Regions from separate parts of the Streptomyces sp. NBC_00078 genome, predicted to be linked through region 2. Evidence: predicted binding sites of a transcription regulator. Region 2 holds the regulator's gene; each other region holds the start of a gene.
What was found. Region 2 encodes HspR, which represses chaperone genes until heat shock. Its sites were predicted from a motif close to TTGAGNNNNNNNNNCTCAA; they were not measured.
Positions count from the first base shown of each region.

Region 1: the regulator HspR is predicted to act here: its motif matches at 3,921-3,939, upstream of lon (endopeptidase La).
Region 3: the regulator HspR is predicted to act here: its motif matches at 2,436-2,454, upstream of dnaK (molecular chaperone DnaK).

Region 1 is NZ_JAPELX010000001.1:6,182,512-6,192,942, reverse strand. Features, by position in the region: gene OOK07_RS29215 (protein phosphatase 2C domain-containing protein) at 1-679, shown strand, start outside; gene OOK07_RS29210 (MarR family winged helix-turn-helix transcriptional regulator) at 722-1,213, opposite strand; gene lon (endopeptidase La) at 1,484-3,898, opposite strand; gene OOK07_RS29200 (GNAT family N-acetyltransferase) at 4,075-4,731, shown strand; gene OOK07_RS29195 (rhomboid-like protein) at 4,859-5,632, opposite strand; gene OOK07_RS29190 (hypothetical protein) at 5,737-5,868, opposite strand; gene OOK07_RS29185 (spermine/spermidine synthase domain-containing protein) at 6,097-6,774, shown strand; gene OOK07_RS29180 (response regulator transcription factor) at 6,918-7,655, shown strand; gene OOK07_RS29175 (HAMP domain-containing sensor histidine kinase) at 7,652-8,761, shown strand; gene OOK07_RS29170 (multifunctional oxoglutarate decarboxylase/oxoglutarate dehydrogenase thiamine pyrophosphate-binding subunit/dihydrolipoyllysine-residue succinyltransferase subunit) at 9,053-10,431, shown strand, end outside.
Region 2 is NZ_JAPELX010000001.1:4,875,944-4,886,374, reverse strand. Features, by position in the region: gene OOK07_RS22915 (helix-turn-helix transcriptional regulator) at 1-148, shown strand, start outside; partial or broken gene OOK07_RS22910 (helix-turn-helix transcriptional regulator) at 344-587, shown strand; gene OOK07_RS22905 (helix-turn-helix transcriptional regulator) at 550-1,593, opposite strand; gene OOK07_RS22900 (circularly permuted type 2 ATP-grasp protein) at 1,846-3,390, shown strand; gene OOK07_RS22895 (alpha-E domain-containing protein) at 3,387-4,319, shown strand; gene OOK07_RS22890 (transglutaminase family protein) at 4,321-5,163, shown strand; gene OOK07_RS22885 (substrate-binding domain-containing protein) at 5,263-6,381, opposite strand; gene OOK07_RS22880 (heat shock protein transcriptional repressor HspR) at 6,600-7,049, opposite strand; gene dnaJ (molecular chaperone DnaJ) at 7,055-8,233, opposite strand; gene grpE (nucleotide exchange factor GrpE) at 8,267-8,929, opposite strand; gene dnaK (molecular chaperone DnaK) at 8,926-10,431, opposite strand, start outside.
Region 3 is NZ_JAPELX010000001.1:7,792,306-7,802,736, forward strand. Features, by position in the region: gene OOK07_RS36165 (ATP-binding protein) at 1-32, shown strand, start outside; gene OOK07_RS36170 (vWA domain-containing protein) at 29-1,831, shown strand; gene OOK07_RS36175 (OsmC family protein) at 1,889-2,317, shown strand; gene dnaK (molecular chaperone DnaK) at 2,501-4,387, shown strand; gene narJ (nitrate reductase molybdenum cofactor assembly chaperone) at 4,481-4,975, opposite strand; partial or broken gene OOK07_RS36190 (hypothetical protein) at 5,240-5,425, opposite strand; gene OOK07_RS36195 (SAM-dependent methyltransferase) at 5,507-6,340, opposite strand; gene OOK07_RS36200 (Sco1979 family transcriptional regulator) at 6,427-7,290, opposite strand; gene OOK07_RS36205 (hypothetical protein) at 7,475-7,900, shown strand; gene OOK07_RS36210 (helix-turn-helix domain-containing protein) at 7,882-8,712, opposite strand; gene OOK07_RS36215 (4a-hydroxytetrahydrobiopterin dehydratase) at 8,877-9,182, shown strand; gene OOK07_RS36220 (class I SAM-dependent methyltransferase) at 9,188-9,937, shown strand; gene OOK07_RS36225 (hypothetical protein) at 9,915-10,382, opposite strand; gene OOK07_RS36230 (hypothetical protein) at 10,379-10,431, opposite strand, start outside.

The DNA.
Region 1 (10,431 bases), 1.3 Mb from region 2:
GGACGGAGTGACGCCTCCGCGCGACGAGACGGGCTGTCTGCATTCGGTCCCCTGGTATGTCGCCCGCCTCGGTGGCGCCCTGACCGAACTGACTGTTTCCCTCCCGGATGTTCCGCTGTCCCAGTCCCTTTCCCGGGCCATCGCCCGCACGGCCGAGGCGCATGCGGATACCTGTGACCTTTCTCACCCACGCACCCCACAGGCGACGGTCGTTGTGGCGCGCTGGGGACTCAAGACCGTCGAGTACCTGGTCCTGTCCGACTCGGCCCTGCTCCTGGAGTCGTCTCAGGCTTCGGTGACGGCCGTACTGGACGACCGCCTGCACCGGCTGCCGCGCTCGGCCCTGGCGACGGACGCCCTGGTGGACTCCACCGTCCGGAACAAGGAGGGCGGCTTCTTCACGGCGGCCGCTGATCCGTCGGTTGCGGAGCGGGCCGTGACGGGGGCGCTCCCCCGCGGGGAGGTCCGTGCGCTGGCCGCGCTGACCGACGGGGCGACGCGATGGGTGGAGAAGTTCCGCGAGGGTGACTGGGCGGACTGCTTCCGGCTCGTACGGAAGGAGGGAGCGGGGGCGCTCGTCGAGCGGGTGCGGACGCTCGAAACCGCGGACACGGAACGGGTGTTCCTGCGGCGGAGCAAGACACACGACGACGCGACGGTGGTCTACGTGGAGCTGTGACGCTCCGCGCGATGGGCGCGGCGCCCCTCCGCTTCGCCGCCCCTACCTCTCCATTCCACGGTTCAACTGCCCGAGCAACCGTGCCAGTTCGGCCACCTCGCGCCGCTCCCAGTGCGACAGCTGGCTGACGTACCGCGCCCGCCGGGCGTCGCGGACCTTGCTCACCCGCTGGTGCCCCTCGTCCGTGAGGTGGACGAGCCAGGCGCGGCCGTCGGCGGGGTCGGGTTCGCGGGCGACCAGCCCGAGGTCCTCCAGGGCGCGCAGCTGGCGGGACATGGTCGCCTTGCCGACGCCGATGTAGGCCGCGAGTTCCGTCGCACGCTGCCGGCCGCACTCGTCCAGCCGGATGAGCAGTCCGTACGCCGCCGTCTCCAGGTCGGGGTGGACCTCTCGGGCCATCTCGCCCTGGTTGGCGCGGGCGCGCCTGAACAGGACCGTGAGTTCACGCTCCAGCGACAGGTACTCATGGTCTGCGCCACTCGGGGACGCCTGCGCCGGGAGGCGGCGCTCGTCCCCGTTATCGCCTTCGTGCACGTCAGCCCCTGCCTCGGTTTCCCGATCCTGAAAGTTTCCGCCAGACCCCGTCGTTGCCGCAGCTCTCCAAGTATTTCGCAGGGCTGGACCAATGGCAGCATCCGGCCCCTCTTCCCACCCTCTCTTCTACGTGCGTAGCTTCTTTACCGGGGCAATTCCTGGCATGTCCACGCCAGTAGCACACCGGTGCGGCTGATCCCTCCGTACAGATGTGGCGAAGGCCCGGCCACCCTCACGGGGCCCGGGCCTTCCCTCATCCCGCGGCGTCCGTCACGCCGCCACGGGAACCTTCGGCGTCGCGTCGCTCGTGGCGGGCGCGAGTGCCAGTTCCAGGACCTGGCGGACGTCCGTGACGGTGTGGACGTCGAGCTTGTCCAGCACCTCCGCGGGGACGTCGTCCAGGTCGGCCTCGTTGCGCTTGGGGATGATGACGGTGGTGACGCCCGCGCGGTGCGCCGCCAGCAGCTTCTGCTTCACGCCGCCGATCGGGAGGACCCGGCCGGTCAGTGAGACCTCTCCCGTCATCGCCACGTCCGTGCGGACCAGGCGGCCGGACAGGAGGGAGGCCAGCGCCGTCGTCATCGTGACGCCGGCGCTCGGACCGTCCTTCGGGACCGCGCCCGCCGGGAAGTGGATGTGGGCGCCCCGGTCCTTCAGGTCGGCCACCGGCAGTTCCAGTTCGGCGCCGTGACTGCGCAGGAAGCTCAGCGCGATCTGCGCCGACTCCTTCATCACGTCACCGAGCTGGCCGGTGAGGGTCAGGCCCGCCGCGCCCGTCTCCGGGTCGGCCAGGGACGCCTCCACGAACAGCACGTCTCCGCCCGCGCCGGTGACGGCCAGGCCGGTGGCGACACCGGGGACCGCGGTACGGCGCTCCGCCGGGTCCTGGGCGGACTCCGGTACGTGGTGCGGGCGTCCGATCAGGGCGCGCAGGTCGCCGTCCGTGATGGTGAACGGCAGCTCGCGCCCGCCCAGTTCGTGCTCGGCCGCGACCTTGCGCAGCAGCCTGGCGATGGACCGCTCCAGGGTGCGGACGCCCGCCTCGCGCGTGTACTCGCCGGCGAGCTTGCGCAGGGCACTCTCGTCGAGAGTCACCTCGTCCGCGTCCAGGCCCGCCCGCTCCAGCTGGCGCGGGAGCAGGTGGTCGCGGGCGATGACGACCTTCTCGTCCTCGGTGTAGCCGTCGAGGCGGACCAGCTCCATACGGTCGAGCAGGGCCTCCGGGATGGCCTCCAGGACGTTCGCCGTGGCGAGGAAGACGACGTCGCTGAGGTCGAGTTCGACCTCCAGGTAGTGGTCGCGGAAGGTGTGGTTCTGCGCCGGGTCCAGGACCTCCAGCAGCGCCGCCGCGGGGTCGCCGCGGAAGTCCGAGCCGACCTTGTCGATCTCGTCGAGCAGGACGACCGGGTTCATCGAACCGGCTTCCTTGATGGCGCGGACGACCCTGCCGGGCAGGGCGCCGACGTACGTACGGCGGTGGCCGCGGATCTCGGCCTCGTCGCGCACTCCACCGAGGGCGACGCGGACGAACTTCCGGCCCATCGCGTGTGCCACCGACTCGCCGAGAGACGTCTTGCCGACGCCGGGCGGGCCGACGAGGGCCAGGACGGCACCGCCGCGCCGGCCGCCGATGACGCCGAGGCCGCGGTCGCTGCGCCGCTTGCGCACCGCCAGGTACTCGGTGATCCGCTCCTTCACGTCCTCCAGGCCCGCGTGCTCGGCGTCGAGGACCGCCTTGGCGCCCATGATGTCGTACGCGTCCTCGGTCCGGGTGTTCCACGGGAGTTCGAGGACGGTGTCCAGCCAGGTGCGGATCCAGGAGCCTTCGGGGGACTGGTCGCTGGACCGCTCCAGCTTGTCGACCTCCTTCAGCGCCGCTTCCCGCACGTGCTCCGGGAGGTCGGCGGCCTCCACACGGGCGCGGTAGTCGTCGGACTCCTCGCCGTCCTGTTCGCCGTTCAGCTCGCGCAGTTCCTTGCGGACGGCCTCCAGCTGGCGGCGGAGCAGGAACTCCCGCTGCTGCTTGTCGACGCCTTCCTGGACGTCCTTGGCGATGGTCTCGGCGACGTCCTGCTCGGCGAGGTGGTCGCGCAGCTGCTGGGTGGCGAGCTTGAGACGGGCGATCGGGTCGGCGGTCTCCAGCAGTTCGATCTTCTGGTCGGTGGTCAGGAAGGGCGAGTATCCGGAGTTGTCGGCGAGCTGGGACACGTCGTCGATGGCCTGGACGCGGTCCACGACCTGCCAGGCGGCGCGCTTGCGCAGCCAGGCGGTGGCGAGGGCCTTGTACTCCTTGACCAGTTCGGTGACATGGCCGGGCAGCGGCTCCGGCACGCTCTCGTCGATCCTCGTCCCCTCGACCCACAGCGCCGCGCCCGGGCCGGTGGTGCCGGCGCCGATCTTCACGCGGCCCCGGCCGCGGATCAGGGCGCCCGGGTCGCCGTCGGCCAGCCTGCCGACCTGCTCGACGGTGCCGAGCACGCCGGTGCCCGGGTATGCGCCGTCGATGCGTGGCACCAGCAGGACCTTCGGCTTGCCCGGTTCGGACCGGGCGGCGGCCTGGGCGGCCTCCACCGCGGCGCGTACGTCGGGGTCGTTCAGGTCCAGCGGCACCACCATGCCGGGCAGCACGACCTCGTCGTCGAGTGGCAGCACGGGCAGGGTGAGCGGTGTGGACGTCGAAGCCATGATCTACCCTCCGGCAGTCAAGTTGAGTTATGCCGACTCAATGCACGGGACTCCACGAATGTTCCCGAGGCCGTGTTCGCCGTGAGCGATCATCTCTGCCGGTCAGGGGTGAGCTGCGCATATCTTCGTTTCAGTAATAGATGAAAGTGGATTGCAGTTATTACAGGGGTGGTGTCGTGGACGAGGTCGTACGGGCATGGGTGCACGGGTGGGTCCTCTCGCGCCGGGCCGCTCCCCCGATGGCGGAACCGTGGGGCTGGACGGTCGACGTGGGGCTGGTGGACCAGGTCTCGCGCCATGTCTTCGGCGCGACGAACGACGATGTCGACGAGAACACCGTGCGGAAGGTGGCCGGCTCGGTGTCCGGGGCCGGTGTCTGGCTGAAGGTGTTCCAGGATCCGTCGGTGGCGCGGGAGTGGGTGGGGGCGGGCTGGTGGGTGGATCCGGAGCCGGGGCATCTGATGACGATTCCGCTGACGGGAGCAGAGGAGACCGAGGTTCCGTACGGCCACCGGTTGCGGTGCTGGACGCGGGGCGGTGTCACCACGGTGCTGGTCGCGGCGCCGGACGGGTCACTCGCGGCCCGCGGGCAGATCGCGGCGAACGGCGCGACGGCGGTCGCCGACCGGATAGAGACCGCGCCGGCACATCGGCGACGGGGGCTCGGGAGCGTGGTCATGCGGACCCTGCAGCGCGCGGCGGCCGAGCAGGGCGCCGAGACGGGCGTGCTGGCCGGGACACCGGCGGGGCGGGCGCTGTACGAGGCGCTGGGCTGGCGCGCCGTGGCTCCGCTGACGAGCGCGAGGTTCGTGGGCCCGGCGGGCCGGCCCTGAACGGGGCATGCCGGCCTCGCATAGCCGACGCCACAAACCCCCGACGCCGTTCACAGGAACGGCGCTGCGGGTCCGCGCCCTCGCTCACAGGCTGCGACTCCCAAAAACCCCGGGCCTCCCAGGGCCGCTAGCGGGCCGCGCCGGGACCGTCCCGGTGCCGGCGTCTGACCATCGGCCATGTCGCGATGCCTATCGCCAGCGAGATCAGGTGGCCCCAGTTGGTCATCGGGTCCGTGAACTCGATCAGGTCCTCGACCAGCATCCCGCCGAACAGCGCCAGCAACGGCCAGCGCAGCCACGGTGTCAGCAGTCCGGCCAGGGCGCCGACGCCCGCGGCCACGCCGAAGCTGATGCCGTAGTCCAGGCGGTGCAGGGAGCTGTCGGGGAGGTGGCCCACCAGGACCGCGAGACCCACCGTGCCCTCGGTCGCGAGGGTGGCCAGGACGTGCCCGAGCAGGAAGACGACGGCCGCGCGCGCCCCGCCCACCCGCCGCTCCAGCGCGGTCAGGACGAGCAGGAACACGACCATGTACGGCGAGGTGATCCCGCCCGCCACCCACAGGGCGCTGGCGAGCAGCACCAGGACGGGCGTCTGCACGAGGTGCGCCACGTCGGTACTGGAGGCCTGGTAGAGGGTGTGGAGGAGAGACGGGGAGGCATACGCGGTGATCAGTGAGGTGAGGACCAGGACGGCCGCGTAGGCGAAGGTGAACGGGGTGCCGGTGGGGGTCGGCAGGAGGCGCCAGGGACGGAGGGCGCGGGCCGTGCGGACGGGCACCGGCAGGCTGGGCGCCGCGATGCTCGCAGGGCCGCGCTGGCGGGGCATACCGTCCAGGAGCCCGGACGCGCCGGGCGCGGGCGCGACCGAGGGCTCGTTCTCGGCCGTCGCGGTGGGTTCCACGGTGAGGCGCTCCTTCTGTTGCGCCCCACCCTCGGCAACCACAGGGGCCCCTGTCTGTGACCGACGCCACGCGAGAGGCGATTCACAGCAACCTCTCAGGCTTCTTACGCGTCCGGGGGCAGTTCCGTGCCATCGGCCCCGATGCCGGCGCGCGTCGGCCGGGTCGCCGGGTCCCGTTCTCCGGCGCGGTGGACGGACGCGTCGCCGATGGCGTCGCCGCGGAGGTCCGCGCGCATCGGTTCACGGCGGTGCCGGGTGCCGCCCGATCGTCCTCCCGCCGTCCTTCACCGTTCCTCGAACGCCTTCACCGCCCCGGAAACGGTGGCTGCGGCGGCGTACGGCGACCAGCTCGTCCCCACCGGAGCCCCCCAGCGCCACCCAACGGCTCGCCTGCGCTCCTCTTTCTCACGGCACTCGCGGCGTGAGGCCCGCGGCGCGCCCTGCAGCCCATGCAGGATGGGGCCATGACCGCCAGCCGCGACACCCCTTTGGTCCTGGACCGGCGCGAGGGACCGTACGGCGAGGTCGTGCTGCGCCGGCACGGCGCGTTGCTGCAGATCATCGCCAACGGCTGCTTCCTGATGGACACCTCCGACGGCCGCTCGGAGCGGCTCCTCGTGGACATCGCACGTGCCGCCCTGGGCCGGCGCACGCAACCGGACGTGCTGATCGGAGGCCTGGGCGTGGGGTTCTCCCTGGCGCACGCGGCGGCCGACCCTTACTGGGGCGCGATCACGGTCCTGGAGCGCGAGCGCGCCATCATCGACTGGCATCGCGACGGCCCCCTCGCCGCCTTCTCGGCGCGGGCCCTCGCCGACCCCCGCACGGAGATCGTCGAGGCGGACCTGATCACTTACGTCAATGAGACATCCGACACGTACGACGCCCTCTGCCTCGACATCGACAACGGCCCCGGCTGGACGGTCACCGAGGGCAACGACGATCTCTACTCACCGGCCGGACTGACAAGCTGCACAAGGGTGTTGAAGCCGGACGGGGTACTGGCGGTGTGGTCCGCCCAGCCGTCTCCGGATTTCGAAGAAACCTTGTGGAATGCCGGGTTCCAACAGGTGCGTACCGAAGAGATCCCGGTTGCCCGGGGCGTTCCCGACGTCGTGCACATCGCCGTCCGACCTGGATAGCCGCGGCGCGGTGACTCCCCGTACCCTGCTTGCCTGGCGCAGATCATTCAAGCGTCAATCGCAAGCGTGCGCAGGCATGCGCATGCCTGCGCCAGTAAATACGGATCACCCCACGGATTCCGAAAGCAACTCAGGGGCGGGCGATGGAGCAGACCCACACATCCCACAACGGCACGACAGCGACCCCGGGCGCGCAGCGCAGGGTCCTGGTGGTCGAGGACGACGCGACCATCGTCGACGCCATCGCGGCCCGCCTGCGCGCCGAGGGCTTCCTCGTGCAGACCGCGGGTGACGGTCCGGCGGCCGTCGACACCGCCGAGGCCTGGCAGCCCGACCTGCTGATCCTCGACATCATGCTGCCCGGCTTCGACGGCCTGGAGGTCTGCCGCCGTGTGCAGGCCCAGCGCCCGGTGCCGGTGATGATGCTCACCGCGCGCGACGACGAGACCGACATGCTGGTCGGGCTCGGGGTCGGCGCCGACGACTACATGACCAAGCCGTTCTCCATGCGAGAGCTGGCCGCGCGCGTGCATGTGCTGCTGCGCCGGGTGGAGCGTGCCGCGCTGGCGGCGGCTACGCCCAGAAGCGGCATCCTCCGGCTCGGCGAGCTGGAGATCGACCACGCCCAGCGACGGGTGCGCGTGCACTCGGAGGACGTGCATCTCACGCCCACCGAGTTCGACCTGCTGGTCTGCCTGGCGAACACCCCGCGCGCGGTGCTCTCCCGTGAGCAGCTGCTGGCCGAGGTGTGGGACTGGGCCGACGCGTCGGGCACCCGGACCGTCGACAGCCACATCAAGGCACTGCGCCGGAAGATCGGCGCCGAGCGGATCCGCACGGTGCACGGCGTGGGCTACGCGCTGGAGACCCCGACGCCATGAGTGGCGGTCCGCCCGCACGGAGAAGCCCCGGGGAGGAGCCCTGGGGCGGCGTCCGCCCGTTCTCGATCAAGACCAAGCTGGGCGCACTGGTCGTCATCGCCGTCCTCATCACCACCGGGTTGATGATGATCGCGATGCGCACGGCGACGGAGCTGCGCTTCATCACTGTCTTCTCGATGGTCGCCACACTGCTGATCACGCAGTTCGTGGCCCATTCGCTCACCGCACCCCTGGACGACATGAACGCGGTCGCCCGGGCCATCTCACACGGCGACTACACCCGCAGGGTGCGCGAGAACCGCCGCGACGAGCTGGGCGACCTCGCGCAGACGATCAACCGCATGGCCGACGACCTGGAGGCCCAGGAACGGCAGCGCAAGGAGCTGGTCGCGAACGTCTCGCACGAGCTGCGCACTCCCATCGCGGGCTTGCGGGCGGTGCTGGAGAACATCGTCGACGGCGTCACGACCGCCGACCCCGAGACCATGCGCACGGCTCTGAAGCAGACGGAGCGCCTCGGCCGGCTGGTGGAAACGCTGCTGGACCTGTCCCGGCTGGACAACGGCGTCGTACCGCTGCGCCAGCGGCGTTTCGAGGTCTGGCCGTATCTGTCGGGCGTGCTGAAGGAGGCCAACATGGCCGTGCCCGCGCGCGCGGGCATCGCCTCGGGCTCCGGCAGCCACACCCGTACGGACGTCCATCTGCACCTCGACGTGTCCCCGCCGGAACTGACGGCGCACGCGGACCCCGAGCGCATCCACCAGGTGGTGGCGAACCTCATCGACAACGCGGTCAAGCACAGTCCGCCGCACGGGCGCGTGACCGTGAAGGCGCGGCGCGGGCTGCAGTCGGAGTCGCTGGAGCTGGAGGTGCTGGACGAGGGTCCGGGCATTCCGCGCTCGGAGTGGCACCGGGTCTTCGAGCGTTTCAACCGGGGCGGCGCGGGCGCGTCCAACGGGCAGGGCGGCGACGGCGGTACGGGCCTCGGGCTCGCGATCGCCCGCTGGGCGGTCGACCTCCACGGAGGCGGGATCGGAGTGGCCGAATCCGAGCGTGGCTGCCGGATCCTCGTCACCCTCCCGGGAGAGACATCCGTTCAAAGTTGACGTAAAGTCCGAACCGGAGCCTCAAGATCCACCGACGTCCGCGCTGCTGGACACGTGTGATCAGGCCGATGCCCGTACGCCGCGCGTGCAGGGCCTGTGTCGGTGTTTCCCAGTGCCTCTGATCTGTAGCGAAACCGCGTTTGTTTCCCGCCATTTCCAGGCCCGAAACACGCTTTCCGGTGTGACTTACACGACGATGAACCGGCCCGGCCTGACCTTCGGGGTCTTGGGGGCGTAGCCTTTATTTCCGCTGTCCATCACCTTGTGAAGCGGAAGAGGGCGGTTGCCGCCGTGTCGCCACAGTCCCCCAGTAACTCGAGCATCTCGACCGACGCAGACCAAGCGGGCAAGAACCCCGCTGCGGCGTTCGGCCCCAACGAGTGGCTCGTCGACGAGATCTATCAGCAGTACCTCCAGGACCCGAATTCGGTAGACCGAGCCTGGTGGGACTTCTTCGCCGACTACAAGCCGGGCGCCGCTGCCGCCCCGGCTCCGGCGGGTAATGCGGCGGCGGGGGCCACCACCCCGGCGCCCGCGGCCCCCGCCCCGGCTGCGCAGGCTCCGGCCGCCCCCGCGGTTCCCGCACCGGCCCCGGCCGCCGCTCCGGCGCCCGCTCCCGCGAAGCCGGCCGCCGCGGCCCCTGCTCCGGCTCCGGCGAAGCCCGCCGCGGCCAAGCCTGCTGCGGCCAAGGCCGCGCCCGCGGCCCCCGACGGGCCGGAGCTGGTCACGCTGCGCGGCCCCGCCGCCGCCGTCGCGAAGAACATGAACGCCTCGCTGGAACTGCCCACGGCCACGTCCGTGCGCGCGGTCCCGGTGAAGCTGCTGTTCGACAACCGCATCGTCATCAACAACCACCTGAAGCGCGCCCGGGGCGGGAAGATCTCCTTCACGCACCTGATCGGCTACGCGATGGTGCAGGCCATCAAGGCCATGCCGTCGATGAACTGGCACTACGCGGAGAAGGACGGGAAGCCCACCCTCGTCAAGCCGCAGCACGTCAACTTCGGCCTGGCCATCGACCTGGTGAAGCCCAACGGCGACCGCCAGCTCGTCGTCGCCGGCATCAAGAAGGCCGAGACGCTGAACTTCTTCGAGTTCTGGCAGGCCTACGAGGACATCGTCCGCCGCGCCCGCGACGGCAAGCTGACGATGGACGACTTCACCGGTGTCACGGTCTCCCTGACCAACCCGGGCGGCCTCGGCACCGTGCACTCGGTCCCGCGTCTGATGCCCGGTCAGTCGGTCATCATGGGCGTCGGCTCCATGGACTACCCGGCGGAGTTCCAGGGCACCTCCCAGGACACCCTGAACAAGCTCGGCATCGCGAAGGTCATGACGCTCACGTCGACCTACGACCACCGGGTCATCCAGGGCGCCGCGTCCGGCGAGTTCCTGCGCGTCGTCGCGAACTACCTCCTCGGCGAGAACGGCTTCTACGACGAGATCTTCGAGGCCCTGCGCATCCCCTACGAGCCGGTCCGCTGGCTCAAGGACATCGACGCCTCGCACGACGACGACGTCACCAAGGCCGCGCGCGTCTTCGAGCTGATCCACTCCTACCGGGTCCGCGGCCACGTCATGGCCGACACCGACCCGCTGGAGTACCGCCAGCGCAAGCACCCCGACCTGGACATCACCGAGCACGGCCTCACCCTGTGGGACCTGGAGCG
Region 2 (10,431 bases):
CGACGAGGCGATCGCCCGGCGCCTGGGCATGAACGTCCGCACCTGCCGCGCCCACATCGCCAAGCTCGCCACGTCCCTGGGCAGCGGCAGCCGCGCCCAGCTCGGCTTTCTCATCGCGCAGTCGGGGATCCTGAAGCAGGAACCCTGAACCCACCCGGAGGAAAAGGGTCATTCGCGACGAGGCAGGCGCACCGGCACGGCCCGGCGGAGCTGTGCGAAGCGGGCCTGGAAGTGTACGGCCGCGCTCTGCGCGAGGGCCGTGTCAGCGGCACGGAGTCCGAAGCGGCCCCCTGACTCACCGACTTCGGCCTGCTGCGTCCCGCCGTCGCCAGTGGCACATGGCACACCCATGCACCCCGTGGCCCCCACCCGGGCCGCCTTCAACGGCATCACGCCCCGCCGGCACGCCATCGCCGCCCTCCTCGTCGAGGGCCACACCGACACCGTCATCGCCAAGCGCCTCGGCATGAACGTCCGCACCGCCCGGGTGCACATCGCCAAGCCGGCGGCCCACCCTGGGCAGCGAGAGCCGGGCCCAGCTCGGCTGCCTCATCGGACGGTCGGGGATTCTTGACCGGGAAGAGTGACCGGGGCGACGTCGGCGGAATGACGCGGGCCGTCGAGGCCCACCTGGGCGATGCGGACGCCGAGTTGGGTGCGGCTGGCCGCGCCGAGGGTCTCGGAGAGCCGGGCGATGTGGGCGCGGCAGGTGCGGACGCTTATGCCGAGCCGCTCCGCGATCACCGCGTCCTGGTGGCCCTCCGCCAGCAGCGCCGCGATGGACTGCTCGCGGTGGGAGATGCCCTCGATGCCGGTGTCGGGCAGCGGCGCGGTCAGTGGGATCGCCAGCCGCCACAGCCGGTCGAAGACAGTGACCAGATACTCGACCAGCGCGGGGTGACGCAGCTCCAGCGCGAGGGTGCGGTCCGCGTTCGCGGGGATGAAGGCCACCGTGCGGTCGAAGAGGATGAGACGGTCGATCACCTCGTCGAGGGTGCGGGCCTCGACCGAACCGCCCATCAGCTCCAGGTAGTTGAGCAGCCCCTGCCCGTGCCGGGCCACATGCGTGTACAGGTCGCGCATGCGCACGCCGCGCCCTCGCAGGGCCAGCGCCCGGTGCAGCCCCTCCGTCAGCTCGTGCTCGGGGCGGATGCCGCCCGGCTGCACCGTCAGGACCTCCGTCGTGCACGCCTGGGTCGCCGCGTCCATCGCGGCCTGGATGCGGGACAGCCCGTCCAGGACACGGATCGCGGCACCCTCCGCCGGGCCGGAGGCCGCCTGTGTGGCGGATCCCAGTCCGGCGTACCGCTCGACGGCGGTGACCGCCGCCCCCACCTTCCGCTGGCTCGCGCTGACCTCGTCGTACACCCCGCGCAGCAGCCGGGTCATGACCTCCTGCGGGGACGTCGGGACCAGCCAGTCCATGTCGTCGGGGTCCGGGTGCAGCAGGGCCAGCTCCAGCAGACACGGCACCGGTTGGGCGTCCAGCCGCGGCACGCGGCCCCGCCGTACGGCCCGGGAATACACGCGATCCCCGGCCTCGCACAGTCGGTCAGCACCGTGTGGATGCTCATCCGTCCCGTGCCCGGCCATCGCCCATCCCACCCCCGGTTTCGCCGCTTCCGCAGCGCAACTATGCGCGGACGCGACCCGCTCCGCAACACGGCTCGACCACAGCTGCCGGTCGTTAAGAACCCATAACTCCCGTTTCCCACCGTCCTCCTGCCGTCGTCCTGCAACAAGCTGGGGGTGGTCCCAGGCACCCCTCCCGCCCCGCCCGGGCACGCAAGCTCCTGGAAATACCGGAGTGATCGTCGCGTTACACCTCGCCTCTAACGTCCCCCCATGGCGGACATATTTGACGCATACGCGTTGGCCGATGCGTGGGACGAGATGTTTGAGCGGCCGGGTGAGGTCAGAGCCGCCTATGAGCCGGTGCTGGCGGCGCTGCAGCCGATCGAGCCGAGTGAACTCAGGTTCCGGGCGGACCAGATGGCCCGCGCCTTCACGGACCGCGGCGTCACGTACGCCTTCGCGGGCGAGGAGCGGCCCTGGCCGCTGGACCTCGTGCCCCGCATCCTCGACGCCCTCGAATGGGATCTCATACAACGCGGGGTGAGCCAGCGGGTCAGAGCCCTGGAGGCCTATCTCGCCGACGCCTACGGGCACTGCCGTGCCTTCGAGGACGGTGTCGTGCCCTGGCGGCTGCTGCTCAACTCCCCCCACTTCCACCGGTCCGCGCAGGGAGTCGAGCCACCGGGCGGGGTGCGCATCCACGTCGCCGGCATCGACCTCGTACGCGACGAGGCCGGGGACTTCCGGGTGCTTGAGGACAACGTGCGGGTGCCCAGCGGGGTTTCGTACGTCATCGAGAACCGCCGGGCCATGACCCGGATCTTCCCGTCCCTCTTCACCGAGCAGCACGTCCTGCCCGTCGACGGGTACTGCCACCGGCTTCTGGCCGCCCTGCGTGCCGCCGCACCCGATGGCGTGCCGGACCCGAGGGTCGTCGTCCTGACCCCCGGCCCCAGCAACGCCGCCTACTTCGAACACGCCCTGCTCGCCCGCCTGATGGGCGTGCAGCTGGTCGAGGGGCACGACCTGGTCTGCCGCGGCAACCGGGTGTGGATGCGCACCACGCGCGGCGAGGTGCCCGTCCACGTCGTATACCGGCGCCTGGACGACGACTTCCTCGACCCGCTCCACTGCCGTCCCGACTCGGTGATCGGCTGCCCCGGCATCATGGGCGCGGCCATGGCGGGCAACGTCACACTCGCGAACGCCGTCGGCAACGGGATCGCGGACGACAAGCTGCTCTACACCTACGTCCCGGACCTGATCCGCTACTACCTCGCCGAGGAACCGGTTCTTCCCAACGTCGAGTCCTATCGGCCCGATGAGCCAGGACAGTTGGAGGCGGTCCTCGACCAGATCGACCAGCTGGTCATCAAGCCCGTGGACGGCGCGGGCGGCCAGGGCATCGTCATCGGCCCGAAGGCCGACAAGGACACTCTTGAACGCACTCGCAAAGCCGTCATCGCCGACCCGCGCGGCTACATCGCGCAGCGGCCCGTCGCCCTGTCCACCTCCCCCACCCTCGCGGGCGAGCGCATGGCACCGCGTCACATCGACCTCAGGCCGTTCGCGGTGAACGACGGGAACGACGTCTGGGTGCTGCCCGGCGGGCTGACCCGCGTCGCCCTCCAGGAGGGCAACCTGATCGTCAACTCCAGCCAGGGCGGCGGCTCCAAGGACACCTGGGTGCTCGCCGAGGGCCAGTCCGAGCCGCCGGCGCCCGAGCCGGCCGCCGCGATCCCCGCCGTCGCCCCGCGCCGGCTCGGACCAGACGGCACCCGTGCCGTCGTACAGGAAGGGGCCCAGCAGCAGTGAACGACGTGATCCTCTCCCGGATAGCCGAGGCCCTGAGCTGGACCGGCCGCTACGTCGAGCGGGCGGACGCCACGGGCCGCATCCTCGACGCGTATCTGCACCGCATGCTGGAGGACCCCTGGCGCGACGAGGACGCCGCCTGCCGTTCGCTGTACGCGATCCTCGGCATGGACGCCGGGGACGAGCGCGTGGACATGCAGCAGGTCCTGGACCAGCTGGCCTTCGACGCCCGCTCCACGGGCTCCATCGAAGGGGCGCTGGGCGCCGCCCGGTTGAACGCGCGCAGTGCCCGTGAGGCCGTCTCCTCCGAGATGTGGGAGTGCCTCAACTCCACCTGGCACGCGCTCGCCGACCAGCGGCTCGCGGCACGGCGCACGGGCCCGTACGCCTACCTGGAACTGGTACGGCGCCGGGCGGCCCTCTTCTTCGGCCTCGCGGACTCGACGATGAGCCGGGACGACAGCTGGCGGTTCGTGGTCCTTGGCCGCAGCCTGGAGCGGGTGGACATGACCGTACGGCTGCTGTCGGTGCGGGTGCTGGACGCCGCGCACGCGCCGGACTGGACGACGCTGCTGAGCGCGTCCGGCGCCGACGAGGCGTACGCGCGCGTGTACGGCGGTTTCGGCGACACTCCGCGGGTGGCCGAATTCCTGCTCCTGGACCGGGACTTCCCTCGCTCGGCGCTGCACGCGCTGACCACGGCGGAGGAGTGCCTGACGGCGCTCGGCCGCCCCCGCCAGGACCCGGCGCGGCGCCCCATCGGCCGGCTGCGCACCCGCCTCGAATACCTGGACAGGCACGCCCTCGAAGACCAGCTCCCGGTCCTGCTGCGGGATCTGCAGCAGGCCTGCCTGGCGTCCGCGGACGCGGTGGCGGAGCGGTTCTTCCCGTACCAGGGGCCCGTCGAGTGGGCCCAGGAAGGAGCCTGAGATGGCTCGTCGCCTCCGCATCAAGCACACCACCCGGGTCTCCTACGCCCAGCCCGCGGCCTCCTCGCACAACGAGGTCCGCATGACCCCGCTGACGCTGCCCGGCCAGACCACGCTGGACGCCCGCGTCACCGTGAGCCCCGCGACGGCCACCTGGTCGTACTGGGACTACTGGGGCACCCAGGTCACCGGCTTCGACCTGATGGACCCGCACGGCGACCTCACCATCACCGCTTCCAGCCTGGTCGAGACGTCCCCGGCGGACCCGCTCCCGGCGGCTCCCACCTGGGCGAAGTTGGCCGAACTCACCATGAACTCCCGTCTGTTGGAGTTCACGGATCCGACGGTCCGTACGACGGTCCCGGCGAAGCTCATCAAGAAGGCACGCAAGGCGGCGGCCGGCCTCGACCCGCACGACACGGCGACTGCCGTCTCCGCCCTGGTCGCCGGCCGGGTCTCCTACCTGCCCGGCGCCACCAGCGTGAACACGTCCCCCGCGGAGGCCTGGGAGCAGGGCGCGGGCGTCTGCCAGGACATCACCCACCTCACCGTCGCCCTGCTGCGGGGCGTGGGGCTGCCGGCCCGCTATGTCTCCGGCTACCTCCACCCCGACCGCGAGGCCGAACTCCAGCGTCCCGTCGCCGGGCAGAGCCACGCCTGGATCGAGTACTGGGCGGGCGACTGGTGCGGCTACGACCCCACCAACAGCACCCGGGCCGACGAGTCCCATGTCGTGGTGGCCCGGGGCCGCGACTACGACGACGTCACCCCGCACAAGGGCATCTACCGGGGCGTGGCCGGCGGGCCGCCGGAGGTGTCGGTGGAGTTCACCCGGGTGGCGTGAACCCCGGCTCGGGCTGCTGCCCCACGTACGACGCGAACCTGGCCGGCACCGGGTTCGCGTCGTCCGCGCGGCACACGAGGGAGACGGTCGACAACCGGCCTACTTGAGGCCGACCGCCACGCACTTCGAGGCGTACTTCGACGTGCAGATCTGGGAGATCTTGTAGATGCCGTCGGCGACGACCGTCGACTTGATGTTCTTCTTCGTCAGGGCGGTCACGGTGACGAGCTGTGCGGGGATGCCCTTGTCCGTGGGGCTGTCGACCGTGTCCTGGGTGAGGGCGTCGAACTCGATGTCCTTGCCCTGCACCTTGGCCACGGCCATCTGCGCGGCGGCCTGGGCCTCCTGCGGGTACGACTTGTACACGCTCATGTACTGCTCGCCTGCCACGATCCTCTGCACGGCCGCCAGTTCCGCGTCCTGGCCGGTGAGCGGCGGCAGGCTGGTGAGGCCTGCGTTCTCCATGGCCTTGACGATGCCGCCGGCCATGCCGTCGTTGGCGGAGTAGACGCCCGCGATGTTGTCCTTGCCGATCGCCTTGATCGCCTCGGTCATGTTGGCCTGGGCGTTGTTCGGGTCCCAGTCCTTGGTGTCGTACGACTCGGCGATCGTCACCTTGCCGTTGAGCTCGGACAGGGCACCCGCCTTGAACTGCTTGGCGTTCGGGTCGGTGGGCGAACCGTTCATCATGACGATCTTGTCGGAAGTGTCGACGCCGCTGCCCAGCGCGTCGAGCAGGGAGCGGGCCTGGACCTCGCCGACGAGTTCGTTGTCGAAGGAGATGTACGCGTCGATGGGACCCTCGGCCAGCCGGTCGTAGGCGATGACCGGGATACCGGCGTCCTTCGCCTTCTTCACCTCACCGGCGATGGCGTGCGCGTCCACGGCGTCCAGCAGGATGGTGTCGACCCCGTCGTCGATCATCTTCTGCATCTGGGACGCCTGCTTGTCCGCGTTCTGGCCGGCGTTGGCGTAGTCGACCTTGCCCTGCTTCCTGGTGAGCGAGGCGACCTGCTCCTTGATGATCGGGTAGTCGAAGTCCTCGTACCGGGTGTTGGCCGTCTCCGGCAGCAGCAGCCCGATGGTGACGTCGTTGCCCTTCGTGGGGCTCGCCGACTTGCCATCCTCCGACACGTTCAGCACCCCGCAGGAGGAGAGCGAGAGGGCGGTCGTGGCGACTGCCGCACACAGGGCGATACGACGGGTACGGGTGTTCACTGCGCTTACCTTCCAATACCTTCCGAACCAGGGTGCTTCACGCAGCCCAGGTGAAGGCAGCCAACGCTTTCTTCACACGATCGTCAAGGAATAACCGGGTAATGAGACGTCAACGTTAGAGTCGGGCCGATACGTGCCGGTCTGTCAACCAAAGGTCCGAACAGGACGGAGGGGCCCGGAATGTCTCCGAGCCCCTGCCACGACCTGACACAAGGACGTCAGTCGGACTGCTGCCGCTTCGGCCGCCACACCACCAACGCGCTGGTCTGCTGCACCTCCTGGTACGGGACCAGATCGCGGCGGTACGACGCGTGCACCGCCGCCTCACGCTGCTGCATCGCCGCCGCCGCGCCCTCGACCGCCGACTGGAGTTCGGCGACACGCTGCTGGAGCGCGGCGACCTGGTTCTCCAGTTCGATGATCCGCTTGATGCCGGCCAGGTTGATGCCCTCGTCCTGCGACAACTGCTGCACGGTGCGCAGCAGTTCGATGTCGCGGGCCGAGTAGCGGCGGCCGCGGCCGGGCGTGCGGTCGGGCGAGACCAGGCCGAGGCGGTCGTACTGGCGCAGGGTCTGCGGGTGCAGGCCGGAGAGCTGGGCCGCCACCGAAATGACGTAGACCGGGGTTTCCTCGGTCAGTTCGTACGGATTGCGTCGACGGCCGTCCATCTCTGTCAAGCTCCCTTCGCGGCCTGGAAGAGGTCCGCCCGCGGGTCCTCGCCCGCGGTCGCCTCGCGATACGCCTCCAGCGCGTCACGAGCCTTCCCCGTCAGGCCCACCGGGACACTCACCTCGACGGTGACCAGGAGGTCGCCGCGGGTGCCGTCCTTGCGGACCGCGCCCTTGCCCCGGGCGCGCATGGTGCGGCCGTTGGGCGTGCCCGGGGGCAGCTTCAGGGTGACCGGAGGGCCGCCCAGCGTGGGAACCCTGACCTCGCCGCCGAGGGCCGCCTCCGTGAACGTCACCGGGACGGTGACGGTGAGGTTGTCGTCCCTGCGGCCGAAGACCGGGTGCGCGTCGACGTGCACGGTGACGTACAAGTCGCCCGCCGGGCCGCCCCGTTCGCCCGGTGCGCCCTTGCCGCGGAGGCGGATGCGCTGGCTGTCCGACACCCCGGCCGGGATGCGGACCTGCATGGTCCGGGACGACTTGGCGCGGCCGCTGCCCTTGCAGACCTCGCAGGGGTTCTCCGCGATCAGGCCGCGGCCCTTGCAGTCCGGGCAGGGGTCGGTCAGCGAGAAGCCGCCGCCGGAGCCCCGCGCCACCTGGCCGGTGCCGACGCATGTCGGGCACACCCGCGGGTTGCCGTTCGCGTCGCCCGTGCCGGAGCAGGCCTTGCAGGGTGACTGCGAGGACATGCGCAGCGGGACCGTCGCCCCCTCGATCGCCTCGGTGAAGCTGAGGCTGACCTCGGTGTCGATGTCCTGGCCGCGCCTGGGCTGCACCCGCGTGGTGCCGGAGCTGCCGCGGTTGAACAGGCCCCCGAAGACGTCACCGATTCCGCCGCCGAAGCCTCCGGAGCCCCCGCCGCCCTGGGGGTTGCCTCCGAAGAGGTCACCCAGGTCGAAGTTGAACGAGCCGCCCGCGCCGCCCGGCCCCGGGCGGTAGCCGCCGTTGCCGAAGAGGGTGCGGGCCTCGTCGTACTCCTTGCGCTTCTTGGGGTCACCGAGGATGTCGTTGGCCTCGGAGATCTCCTTGAAGCGCTCCTCGGCCTTGGCGTTGCCCTTGTTGGCGTCCGGGTGGAACTCGCGGGCGAGCTTCCGGTACGCCTTCTTGATCTCGGCCTCGGTGGCGTCCTTGGGGACGCCGAGGACCTTGTAGTAGTCCTTCTCGATGAAGTCCTTGGTGCTCATCCTCGACGCCCCTCCTTTCTCATCGGTTCAAGCTCAGCCCTCGTCCGGGCCACCGCTCTCCTTGTCGTCGGCCGCCTCGCCGGACTCCGAGGAGTCCGCCTTGACGGTCTGCGCCCCCGGCTGGGGTTCGGCCACGGCCACCCGCGCGGGGCGGATGGTGCGCTCGCCGATGCGATACCCGGGCTGCAGGATCGCCACGCAGGTCGTCTCGGTGACGTCCGGCGCGTACGAGTGCATGAGGGCCTCGTGGATCGTCGGGTCGAAGGGCTCGCCCTCCTTGCCGAACGCCTGCAGTCCCATCTTCGCCGCGACGGTCTCCAGCGACTCCGCGACGGACTTGAATCCGCCGACGAGTTCGCCGTGTTCCCGCGCGCGGCCGATGTCGTCGACCACGGGCAGGAGCTCGGTCAGGAGGTTCGCGATGGCGATCTCCTTGACCGTGATCCGGTCCCGCTCGACCCGGCGGCGGTAGTTCTGGAACTCGGCCTGGAGCCGCTGGAGGTCCGCGGTGCGCTCTTCGAGCGCCTTGCGCACCTGGTCCAGCTGGGCCGTCAGGCCGGCGATCTGTGCTGCGTCCCCGGCCGGGGCAGCCCCCTCCTCCGAAGAGGAGGAGGCGGCCTGCGGCTCGGCGTCGTCGGGGGTGGCGCCGGAGGGGACGTCAGGCTTCTCGTCGAAACCCGGGGTCTCCTCCGTCACGCGGCACCGTCCTTACGGTCCTCGTCGACGATCTCGGCGTCGACGACGTCGTCGTCGGCCTTCGGGGCCTCGGCGCCGGCGGACTCGCCGCCCGCCGCGGCCTGCGAGGCCTGGGCGTCGGCGTACATGGCCTGGCCCAGCTTCTGCGAGACGGCCGCGACCTTCTCGGTGGCGGTGCGGATCTCGGCGGTGTCCTCGCCCTTGAGCGCGGCCTTCAGCTCCTCGACGGACGCCTCGACCTCGGTCTTGATCTCGCCCGGGACCTTGTCCTCGTTGTCCTTGAGGAACTTCTCCGTCTGGTAGACGAGCTGCTCGCCCTGGTTGCGGGACTCGGCGGCCTCGCGGCGGGCGTGGTCCTCCTCCGCGTACTTCTCGGCCTCCTGGCGCATCCGGTCGACCTCGTCCTTCGGCAGCGAGGAGCCGCCGGTGACGGTCATCTTCTGCTCCTTGCCCGTGCCCAGGTCCTTCGCGGTCACGTGCATGATGCCGTTGGCGTCGATGTCGAAGGCGACCTCGATCTGCGGGACACCACGCGGGGCCGGCGGCAGACCCGTCAGCTCGAACATCCCGAGCTTCTTGTTGTACGCCGCGATCTCGCGCTCGCCCTGGTAGACCTGGATCTGCACGGAGGGCTGGTTGTCCTCGGCGGTGGTGAAGATCTCGGACCGCTTGGTCGGGATCGTCGTGTTCCGCTCGATGAGCTTCGTCATGATGCCGCCCTTGGTCTCGATACCAAGCGACAGCGGGGTCACGTCGAGGAGCAGGACGTCCTTGACCTCACCCTTGAGGACACCGGCCTGCAGGGCGGCGCCGATGGCGACGACCTCGTCCGGGTTGACGCCCTTGTTGGCGTCCTTGCCGCCGGTCAGCTCGCGGACGAGCTCGGCCACGGCGGGCATACGGGTGGAACCACCGACGAGGACGACGTGGTCGATCTCGTTGATGGAGATGCCGGCGTCCTTGATGACGTTGTGGAACGGCGTCTTGCAGCGCTCCAGCAGGTCGGCCGTCAGCTGCTGGAACTGAGCCCGGGTGAGCTTCTCGTCCAGGTGCAGCGGGCCTTCGGCGGACGCGGTGATGTAGGGCAGGTTGATCGAGGTCTCGGTAGACGAGGACAGCTCGATCTTGGCCTTCTCGGCAGCCTCACGCAGACGCTGCAGGGCCATCTTGTCCTTGCCGAGGTCCACGCCGTGACCGCCGGCGAACTGCTTGACCAGGTAGTCGACGACGCGCTGGTCCCAGTCGTCACCACCGAGGTGGTTGTCGCCGTTGGTGGCCTTCACCTCGACGACGCCGTCGCCGATCTCCAGGAGCGACACGTCGAAGGTGCCGCCACCGAGGTCGAAGACGAGGATCGTCTGGTCGTCCTTGTCGAGGCCGTACGCGAGCGCGGCCGCGGTGGGCTCGTTGACGATACGCAGGACGTTCAGGCCGGCGATCTCGCCGGCCTCCTTCGTCGCCTGGCGCTCGGAGTCGTTGAAGTACGCCGGGACGGTGATGAC
Region 3 (10,431 bases), 2.9 Mb from region 2:
ACATGCCCCGGCTGGTGGAGGCGCGCCGGTGAGCAGGACCCGGGGCAAGGGGCAGAAGAAGCGGGACCTCGCGTCCGAGGCGTTCGCCGAGGGGATGCGGCTGGTGAAGGCCAACCCGGCGCTGGCGGCCGTCGACTTCGCCGTCTGCAGGCAGGAGGAGTGCCGGTGCGCGCCCCGCGACCACCTCGTGGTCGTCGACTCCAACGGCGACCTGCACGTCCACCCGAGACGCCTGGCCGAACCCGCCGCCTGGGCCTGGGCCGTCGCGCACGCCGTGCTGCACCTCGGCTTCGGACACGTCCCGGCGGTGAAGGGCCCGCAACCGCGCGAACAGCCCGACCGGTACGACCTCGCCGCGCGCTGCGTCGTCGTCAACCGCTTCCTGCTGAACTTCACCATCGGCACCACCCCCGAGGAACTCCCCGCCTCCTATCCCGACGGCGACGAGGAGCAACTCGCCGCGCGCTGGCGGCGGGACGGGATCCCGCCCGCGTACGAGCGCTGCGGAACGGCGGGCGACGAGCCCGACCTGCTGCTTCTGCCGTGGGCGGGCTGGATGCAGCCCCCGGACCACCAGCTGGCGTTCGCCACCGCCCTGACCCGGACCGTGTCGGCGGCGATGGACATGGCGGGCGGCCGCCGCGACTCCCTCACCGGCGAAGTGGCCCCGCAGCGCCCCTGGCAGCAGGCCCTGAGCTGGTTCATCTCCTCCTACCCGCTGCTCGGCGGCATCGCGGCCGGCATCACCCTCGTCGCCGACGCCGAACTCACCCGCGCCCACGGCATCTCCGTCGCCGCGGTGAACCCGGAGTCCGGCGAGATCTACGTCAACCCCCTGCGCCATTTCGACGACGAGGAATGGCGGTTCATCCTCGCCCACGAGATGCTGCACGCCGCCCTGCGCCACGGCGACCGCTGCGGCACCCGCGACCCCTACCTGTTCAACATCGCCTGCGACTACGTCATCAACGGCTGGCTGTGCGAAATGCAGGTCGGCACCATGCCGGAGGGCCTGCTGTACGACCCCGCCCTCGCCGGTCTCTCGTCCGAGGAGGTCTACGACCGCCTCGCCGGTGACCTGCGCCGGATGCGCCGCCTTGCCACCCTGCGCGGCAAGGGCCTCGGCGACGTCCTCGGCGCCCCGCTGGGCCCGCCCGGCGACTACGTCGACCTCGACGAGTTCTACCGCCGCGGCCTCTACCAGGGCCTGGACCTGCACCAGCAGCAGGAGCGCGGCCTCCTGCCGGGCGGCCTGGTCGAGGAGATCCGCGCGCTGAGCCACCCGCCGCTCCCCTGGGACGCCCAACTCGCCCGCTGGTTCGACGAGTTCGTGCCCAGCCCACAGCCCGTACGGACGTACGCGCGCCCCTCCCGGCGCCAGTCCTCCACCCCGGACATCCCGCGCGCGGGCCGCTACTTCCCGCCCGAGGAGATCGCCCGCTGCACCTTCGGCGTGGTCCTCGACACCTCGGGCTCGATGGAGCGCACGCTGCTCGGCAAGGCCCTCGGCGCCATCGCCTCCTACGCCGGCGCCCGCGACGTACCGGCCGCCCGCGTCGTCTTCTGCGACGCGGCCCCGCACGACGCGGGCTATGTGCCGGTCACCGAGATCGCCGGCCGGGTCCGGGTCCACGGCCGTGGGGGCACGGCCCTGCAGCCCGGCATCGACCTGCTGCACCGCGCGGACGACTTCCCGCCGGGCGCCCCCGTCCTCGTCATCACGGACGGCTGGTGCGACGTGCTGCGGGTGCGGCGCGAGCACGCGTATCTCATCCCGCAGGGCGCACGCCTGCCGTTCACCGCGCGTGGGCCCGTGTTTCGGGTGCAGTAGGCCGGAATGTGATCGGATGGCGTCGCAAGGAACAATCAGAATTCGGAAGGACTCACCGTGGCAACCACGCGCTCCGCACACACCGTCTGGGAAGGCAGCCTGATCGAGGGCAGCGGTGTCGTCAATTTCGACTCCTCCGGTGCCATCGAGGCACAGCCGGTCACGTGGGCTTCACGCTCCCAGGACGCCAATGGCAAGACCAGTCCCGAAGAGCTGATCGCCGCCGCGCACTCCAGCTGCTTCTCCATGGCGCTGTCGCACGCCCTGAACGGCTCCGGCACCCCGCCCACCAAGCTCGTCACCTCGGCGGACGTGAACTTCCAGCCGGGTGAGGGCATCACCGGCATCCACCTCACCGTCGAGGGCACGGTCCCCGGCATCGACGAGGACGCCTTCGTCGCCGCCGCCGAGGACGCCAAGAAGAACTGCCCGGTCAGCCAGGCCCTGACCGGCACGACGATCACTCTGTCGGCCAAGCTCGCCTGACACCCGTACGGCCTGTACGGCCCTCGATGCCGCGCCCCGCGGGCCAGGGGGCGCGGCACCGTCGTTTCCGGGGTACCCGGCGTACGTGGGGTACGCGGCCTACGTGGGGCACGCGGCATTGACAACAGCCCACTCAAGTTTTGTGCTGGAGTCTGGGAAGCGCCCTGGCGGAAGGGGACGGAGATGGCACGTGCGGTCGGGATCGATCTCGGGACCACGAACTCGGTGGTGGCCGTCCTGGAGGGCGGCGAGCCCACGGTCGTCGCCAACGCGGAGGGAGCCCGGACCACACCGTCCGTCGTGGCCTTCGCCAAGAACGGGGAGGTACTGGTCGGCGAGGTCGCCAAGCGGCAGGCGGTGACGAACGTCGAGCGGACCGCGCGCTCGGTGAAGCGGCACATGGGCCACGCGCAGTGGCGCTTCCCCGACGAGGGCTCCGTGGACGGGACGCGCTACCGGGCGCAGGAGCTGTCCGCACGGGTCCTGCAGAAGCTGAAGCGCGACGCGGAGTCCTACCTCGGCGAGGACGTCACGGACGCGGTGATCACCGTACCGGCGTACTTCGACGACTCGCAGCGGCAGGCCACCAAGGAGGCGGGGGAGATCGCGGGGCTGAAGGTCCTGCGGATCATCAACGAGCCCACGGCCGCCGCCCTCGCCTACGGCCTGGACCGGGGCGAGGAGCAGACCGTGCTGGTCTTCGACCTCGGCGGCGGCACCTTCGACGTGTCACTGCTGGAGATCGGGGACGGCGTCATCGAGGTGAAGGCCACCAACGGCGACACCCACCTCGGCGGCGACGACTGGGACCAGCGGATCGTCGAGCACCTGGTCAAGAAGTTCAAGGGCCAGTACGGCATCGACCTCGGCAAGGACAAGATGGCGCTGCAACGGCTGCGGGAGGGCGCCGAGAAGGCGAAGATCGAACTGTCCAGCTCGTCCGAGACGGCGATCAACCTGCCCTACATCACGGCCTCCGCCGAGGGCCCGCTGCACCTGGACGAGAAGATGACCCGCGCCCAGTTCCAGGAGCTCACCGCCGACCTCCTCGACCGCTGCAAGACCCCCTTCCACCAGGCGGTCAAGGACGCCGGCATCAAACTGTCCGCGGTCGACCACGTCATCCTCGTCGGCGGCTCCACCCGGATGCCCGCGGTCACCGACCTGGTCAAGGACCTCACCGGCAAGGACCCGCACAAGGGCGTCAACCCCGACGAGGTCGTGGCCGTCGGCGCGGCCCTGCAGGCCGGTGTCATCCGCGGCGACGTCAAGGACGTCCTGCTGCTCGACGTCACACCGCTGTCCCTGGGCATCGAGACCAAGGGCGGCATCATGACAAAGCTGATCGAGCGCAACACGACGATCCCGACCCGGCGTTCGGAGATCTTCACGACGGCCACCGACAACCAGCCCTCGGTGGGCATCCAGGTCTACCAGGGCGAGCGCGAGATCGCCGCGTACAACAAGAAGCTGGGCGTCTTCGACCTGACCGGGCTGCCGCCCGCCCCGCGCGGGATCCCGCAGATCGAGGTTGCCTTCGACATCGATGCCAACGGAATCATGCACGTGTCGGCCAAGGACCTGGCAACGGGCCGGGAACAGAAGATGACGGTGACCGGCGGTTCCGCCCTGCCCAAGGACGACATCGACCGCATGATGCGGGAGGCCGAGCAGTACGCCGAGGAGGACCGGGGGCGCCGGGAGGCCGCCGAGACCCGCAACCAGGCCGAGCAACTCGTCTACCAGACCGAGAAGTTCATACGGGACAACGAGGAGCGGATTCCCGCGGACACCAGGACGGAGGTCCAGGAGGCCGTCACGGAACTGAAGGGCCTGCTGGAACGGAACGCGGAGACGGGTGAGTTGCGCACCGGCGTCGAGAAACTCGCCACCGTCAGCCAGAAGATGGGCCAGGCCATGTACGCCCAGGCCGACCAGACCCCCACCGACACGGACACCGGCACCGGCACCGGCACCGAACAGCACACGGCACCGCCGGAGGAGGAAGGTGTGGTCGACGCAGAGATCGTCGACGAGGACGACCGTGACACCAAGGGCGGCGCGGCCTAGAACCCCGGCCTGGCGGTGGTTCCCTCGGCCCGGATCAGGCCGGTGAGGAGGAGGGCGACGGCGACATACGGCAGGAAACCCGCAGCGGTGTGGTCATGGGCGCGCCCTCGTGTGTCCGAGGGGGAGGGCGGCGCACACGGCATCCAGGACAGACGCGTACGGAGTGCCGAACTCGGTGAGCCGGCACCGGAGTTGATCGAGTCCGGCACGGTGTTCCGTCAGCACGTCCGTGTCGCCGGTGCGCGCCGCGAACTCCAGCACGGCGGGCAGGAAGTCGGGCAGTTCCTCGCCGGTGAACTCCAGGCCGGCGGCGCGGTATACCTCCTGGAAGCGGACCAGCGCCATGCCGCGCTGCCGGGTGTCCCCGTCCCGCCACCAGCTCAGACAGAGGCTGTGGCGGTTCTCGGAGGCGAAGACCTGGACGTAGTGCGCGGCCAGTTCCTGAGGCGGTGTGACGGCCGCGTGATCCACGAACTCCCGCAGCTGCGGGGCCGCTTCGCGCAGCAGCGGCAGCCGGGCCCGGAAGTCCTCGTCGGGATAGGTCAGGCAGAGTGCTGCCGCCTGGTACAGCACGGCGTCCGAGGGCATCAGGTCTCCTTCACGTCGGCCGGGCCGACCGGGTCGTCGGCCGCCTCGGCCGGATGGTCGGCGCTCCGGCGTCCGCGCAGCAGGTGGAAGTTCTCCACCGGCACCAGCGGCAGCCGCCTGCGCCCCGGGTCCTGACCGAAGGGGCTGTCACCGCCGATCCCTGGCCCGCCGGCGTGGTCGAGACCGCACCTGTCACAGAGCCGGCAGTGGCGGCCGTGGCCTCCGGTCGGCGGGCGTCGCCCACGGCCGCCGTCGGAATCACGTCACTCCGCGTGTGGAGTTCACGGCCTTGTCATGGCTCCAGCGGTCCCGGTGGAAGGCGTCCGCCTCCCGCCCGCAGGTCAGGCCGATGCTGTGCGGATCGGGCGCCGGGATACCGGGCCGGAAGAAGCGGCCGGCGAGCAACAGCGCCGCTCCCGGCCCGGTGGGCGGTATCCGCGTGTCGGCCACGTGCGTCGCTCCCTTGCTCGCTCTGGCCTACGACGCTAGGGGCGAGCGGGGGAACGCACCCGTTCACGGCAGCCGTACGGGTCAGGGGCGGGGCAGAGCCGGGCCGGGCTTGCGGGCGACACCTGCGTACACCGGCACGACACCCTCCGCCTGCACCGCCACGTCCTCGGCCTCCGGGCGCCATCCGGTCACCGGGATCACACCGGGGCCGAGCAGTTCCAGGCCGTCGAAGAAGCGCCGGAACTCGGTGATCGACCGGGGGTGGAAGGGCGTGCCACCGGCCCGGAAGGCACCGGCGGCCTTTGCGACGGCCTCCGGATTCAGGTCGGGGGTGACCTGCGACAGGATCAGACAGCTGCCCGGGGCCAGCGCCGCGACGTAACTCCCCACCATTCCGTAGACATCGTCGCCGTCGGCCTCGTCACCCAGGTAGTGGGTCAACGCGACCAGCGACAGTGCGACAGGCCGCGTGAAGTCCAGGGACTCCTCGGCCCGCGCAAGGAGCGTGCCGACGTCCCGCACGTCCGCGTGCACGTAGTCCGTGCTGCCCTCGGCGGAGCCGTGCAGCAGCGCCTGGGCGTGCCGCAGCACGATCGGGTCGTTGTCCGCGTACACCACCCGGGCCTCAGGTGCCACGCCCTGCGCCACCTGGTGCAGGTTGGGCTCGGTGGGGATGCCCGTGCCGATGTCCAGGAACTGGCGTATCCCCGCCTCGGCAACCGTGCGGACGGCCCGGTGCATGAACCTCCGGTTGGCCCGTGCCCCACGTACCGCGGTGTTGTCCAGGGCGAGAATCCTGCGCGCCAGTTCCTCGTCCACCGGGTAGTTGTCCTTGCCGCCCAGCCACCAGTCGTACACGCGGGCGGGATGCGGCCGGCTGGTGTCGATCTGCGGCGCGGCGTCGGAACCGGTCATGCGGTGTCTGCTCCTCGATGCGATGGGGAACGGTGCCGTGCGTGACTCAGACGTTCGTGGCTGAGGCGTTCGTGACCGGGACGGACTCAGAAGTTCCTGCGGCACTCCCGCAGAATCCTCTTCGTGCGCTGGGCCGACGCGGCCCGCGCCGTCATGTGGTCGAGGACCTCCAGGTGTGCGGAGACCTCCGTGCGCGAGTCGAGGTACAGGGCCCCGGTCAGGTACTCGGTGAAGACCATGTCGGGCAGCTCCGGTTCGCCGAAGCGGAACAGCGTGAAGGGCGCGTACGTCCCCGGGTGAGGGCCGTCCTTGAACTCGGCGATCTGCAGCGTGACCCGGTCGCGCTCGGCGAAGTCCAGCAGCTTGTCCAGCTGTTCGCGCATCACCTCGCCGCGGGTGCTCACCGGACGCCGCAAGACCGTTTCGTCCATGATCACCCACAGGTGGGGCGGATCCGGGCGCTCCAGGAGCCGCTGGCGGGCCATCCGCAGGGACACATGCCGCTCGATGGTCTCCGGTCCGGTCTGCCCGACCGTTCCCGCCTCCATCACGGCATGCGCGTACTGCGCGGTCTGCAGCAGTCCGGGTACGAAGTGCGGCTCGTAGGAGCGGACGATGGTCGCGGCGCCCTCCAGGCTCACATAGAGGCTGAACCAGTCCGGCAGCACGTCGTGGAACCGCTGCCACCAGCCCGGCCGGTTCGCCTCCTCGGCGAGGGCGACGAACGCGGCCGCCTCGTCGTCCGGGACGCCGTACGTCTCCAGCAGCACCTGGACGTACGGGATCTTCAGGGCGACCTCGGCCATCTCCATCCGCCGTACGGTCGCGGGGGCCACCCGCAGGACGCGAGCGGCCTCCTCACGTTTGAGCCGGGCCGTCTCCCGCAGCTCCTGCAGTCGCTTGCCGAGGACCACCTGACCGACGGTGGGCGCGGGACGCCGTTCGCTCACGCCACGCCTCCCCTACCCGCCGAAGTATGCGCGAGCAGTGTGCCATGTTCCGGTGCCGGTCTCACGGGATCGATGGTGAGGCGCTCGCCACGTGGGTCGTCGGCGGGGCCGGCCGGTGCCGCATCACCCCTCGGCACCCGGGTCCCAGCTGCCACGACCGCACCTCGGCGGAGGACGATTCGCCATGTCCGCGACCCAGTTCACCGCGCTCGCCCGGACCCGTGACCCGCACACCGCGCTGCGTCGCTTCCTCGCCCTGGACGCGGCCGTGACCGGCGCCAACGGTCTCCTCTGCCTCGCCGCGTCCGGACCGCTGGGCCGGTTTCTCGGTGTCGGCTCGGGACTGCTCCTCGAACTCGGCGTATTCCTCGCGGTGTTCGCCGCCGGTGTAGGGGTGCTCGCCTCCCGCGCCCGCCCGGCCACGCTGCCCGTGCGGGACGTGGTCGAGGCCAACCTCGCCTGGGCGGCGCTCAGTTGTGTCGCGTTGGCGGTGTGGCTCACGCCCAGTGCGGCCGGTGCGGTGTGGACGGTGCTGCAGGCGGTCACCGTGGCAGGCTTCGCCCTGTTGCAGTACGCGGCCCTGAGGGCACGTCAGGGAAGAAGCGACTGAAGGTACTTGACCGTCGCCGGGTCGGCCGGGAGGAACGTCTCGATGGCCAGCTCGGCGACCGTCACGTCCATGGGGGTGTTGAAGGTGGAGATGGAGGAGATGAAGGACAGCGTCCGGCCCTCGTGCTCGACCTGCATCGGCAGGGCGAAGTAGGGGACCGGGTCCACCGGTTCGCGCGCGTGCTCCGCTTCGCGCACCGGGTAGGCCGCCACCTCCTCGTACAGCGCCCGCAGTGGCTCCGAGCGGTGCAGCGCGATCTGCCGCTCCATCTGGGCGAGCAGATGGCCGCGCCACTCACGGAGGTTGCGGATGCGGGGCGCCAGGCCCTCGGGGTGCAGCGTCAGCCGCATGGCGTTCAACGGCGGTTCGAGCAGGGACTCCGGGACACCTTCCAGCAGCATCGTGATGCCCCGGTTGGCCGCGACGACGTTGTACACCGCGTCGACCACCAGCGCGGGGTAGGGCTCGTAGCCCTGGATGAGGCGTTCCATGCCCTGGCGGAGTGCGTCCAACGCGGGCGAGTCCAGCGGGGTCTCCGGATAGTGCGGGGCGTAACCGGCCGCCAGCAGCAGGGCGTTGCGCTCGCGTACCGGGACGTCCAGGTGCTCGGCCAGCCTGAGCACCATCTGCTCGCTCGGCCGGGAACGGCCCGTCTCGATGAAGCTGATGTGCCGCGCCGAGGAGTCGGCACGCAGTGCCAGCTCCAGCTGGCTGACCCGCCGCCGCTCCCGCCAGGCCCTCAGCAGAGGGCCGACCCCTTTGCCGTCGGAGGTGGCTGCGGATGCCGGGTGTCCGGTCGCGACAGTGGTCATACGTACGACCGTAGCCGAGGAGCGGGTGTGGATCTCCCCGCTCGCCGACGATCTCGGTGCCGTGCGTGTCCGCGGCCCTGTGATCGGGCACCCCCTTACTGACCAGGGCCGTCGTGGCACGGCTGTGGCAGGCTGAGGACATACCCCCAGGAAGGAGCGAGGTCATGGCTGTCGAACCGCTGTCGCAGAAGGAGATCGAGGACCGGCTCGCCGAGCTGCCGGGCTGGTCCCTCGACGGGGACCGCATCACCCGCTCCTACCGGCTCGGCACGCATTTCGCGGCGACGGCGATGGTCGTGCACATCGCCCAGGTCCAGGAGGAGCTCGACCACCACAGCGACCTCGCCCTCGGCTACAACACGGTGTCCCTGTCCGTGAACACGCACAGTGCGGGCGGCAGGGTCACCGAGCTCGACTTCGGTCTGGCCCGCAAGGTCGAGGACCTGGCACAGGGCCACGGGGCACACTGACCGGCGTGCTCGACTACGACAAGGAAGCCGGCGCGTACGACGTCACGCGCGGCGGCGAACCCAGGGCCGCGGCCGCCGCGGACGCCGTGCTGCGCCTGGTCCCCGCCGACGCGGGCCGGCTCCTCGACCTCGCCTGCGGCACCGGGATCGTCACCAGGCGGCTCGCGGCCGCGCGGCCCGCGACCCGGGTGACGGGCGCCGATCTGACGGACGGCATGGCACGGATGGCGGCAGCCCGCCTGCCGGGCTCGGTCCTGCTGGCCGACGGCCGCCGGCTGCCGTTCCCGGATTCGACGTTCGACGCGGTCGCCACCGTGTGGCTGCTGCATCTGCTCGACGAACCCGAGGACGTGCGGGCCACGGTCGCCGAATGCGCCCGTGTACTGCGGCCCGGCGGTGTTTACGTCACCACCGTCGACAAGGCGGCCGCCCACGACGTCGGCAGCGACATCGACGCCGTCCTCGCACCGCGCCCGCGCCGCCCGGCCCGGGACGCCGGACCGCTCGTGGAGGTGTACGCCGCCGCGCACCGCCTGTCCCCGGCCGGGCAGGACCGCTTCCCGGGACACGGCCAGGGCCGTAGCCCTCGGCGCACCGCCGCGGACCTGCGGCGCGGCTGGTTCACGGTACTGCCGCCCGGCGACCCGGTCACCGAGCGGTTCGTGGCGCGGATTCAGGCGCTGCCCGACCAGGACCGGCCGCGCGCCGACCCGGAGTTCACCCTGCGTGCCTTCAGGAAGCCGGCAGCCGACTGAAGTCCATCGTCCAGTTGGCCGACCAGGTCTGCCCGTCGTCGACGGAGAACGCCTGCTCCCAGTGCGCGGAGACCGGCGACACGTCCGCCCACACGTACCTCACCCGGACGTCCTTGCCGTCGTGGGTGTCGTCGCCGTAGAACTCGCCACGATCGCCGTCGAAGCGCCCGAGAACCGGCGGGAACAGCCGGCCGCTGCGGCTCGACGACCAGTTCAGCGACCACTCCTTCGTCTCCGCGTCGAAGAGCCGGAGCGTGAGCCCCTTCGCACCCAGGTGAGGCATGTCGATCTCGTCCACGTTCGCGGCCCCGTCGAACAACGGTCGGCACCAGGCCGTCGCCGGGAACTCCTCCCAGCCGCTGTCCGGGTCGAGGAAGTCGGTGCGGCGGCGGTTCACGACCTGCCACTCGCCGTGGAGGAAGTCGAAGTCGTGCGGGCTGCTCATGAGCGGTCTCCAGTGGTTCCTTCGGGCAGGGAATCGGCCAGGTAGGCGT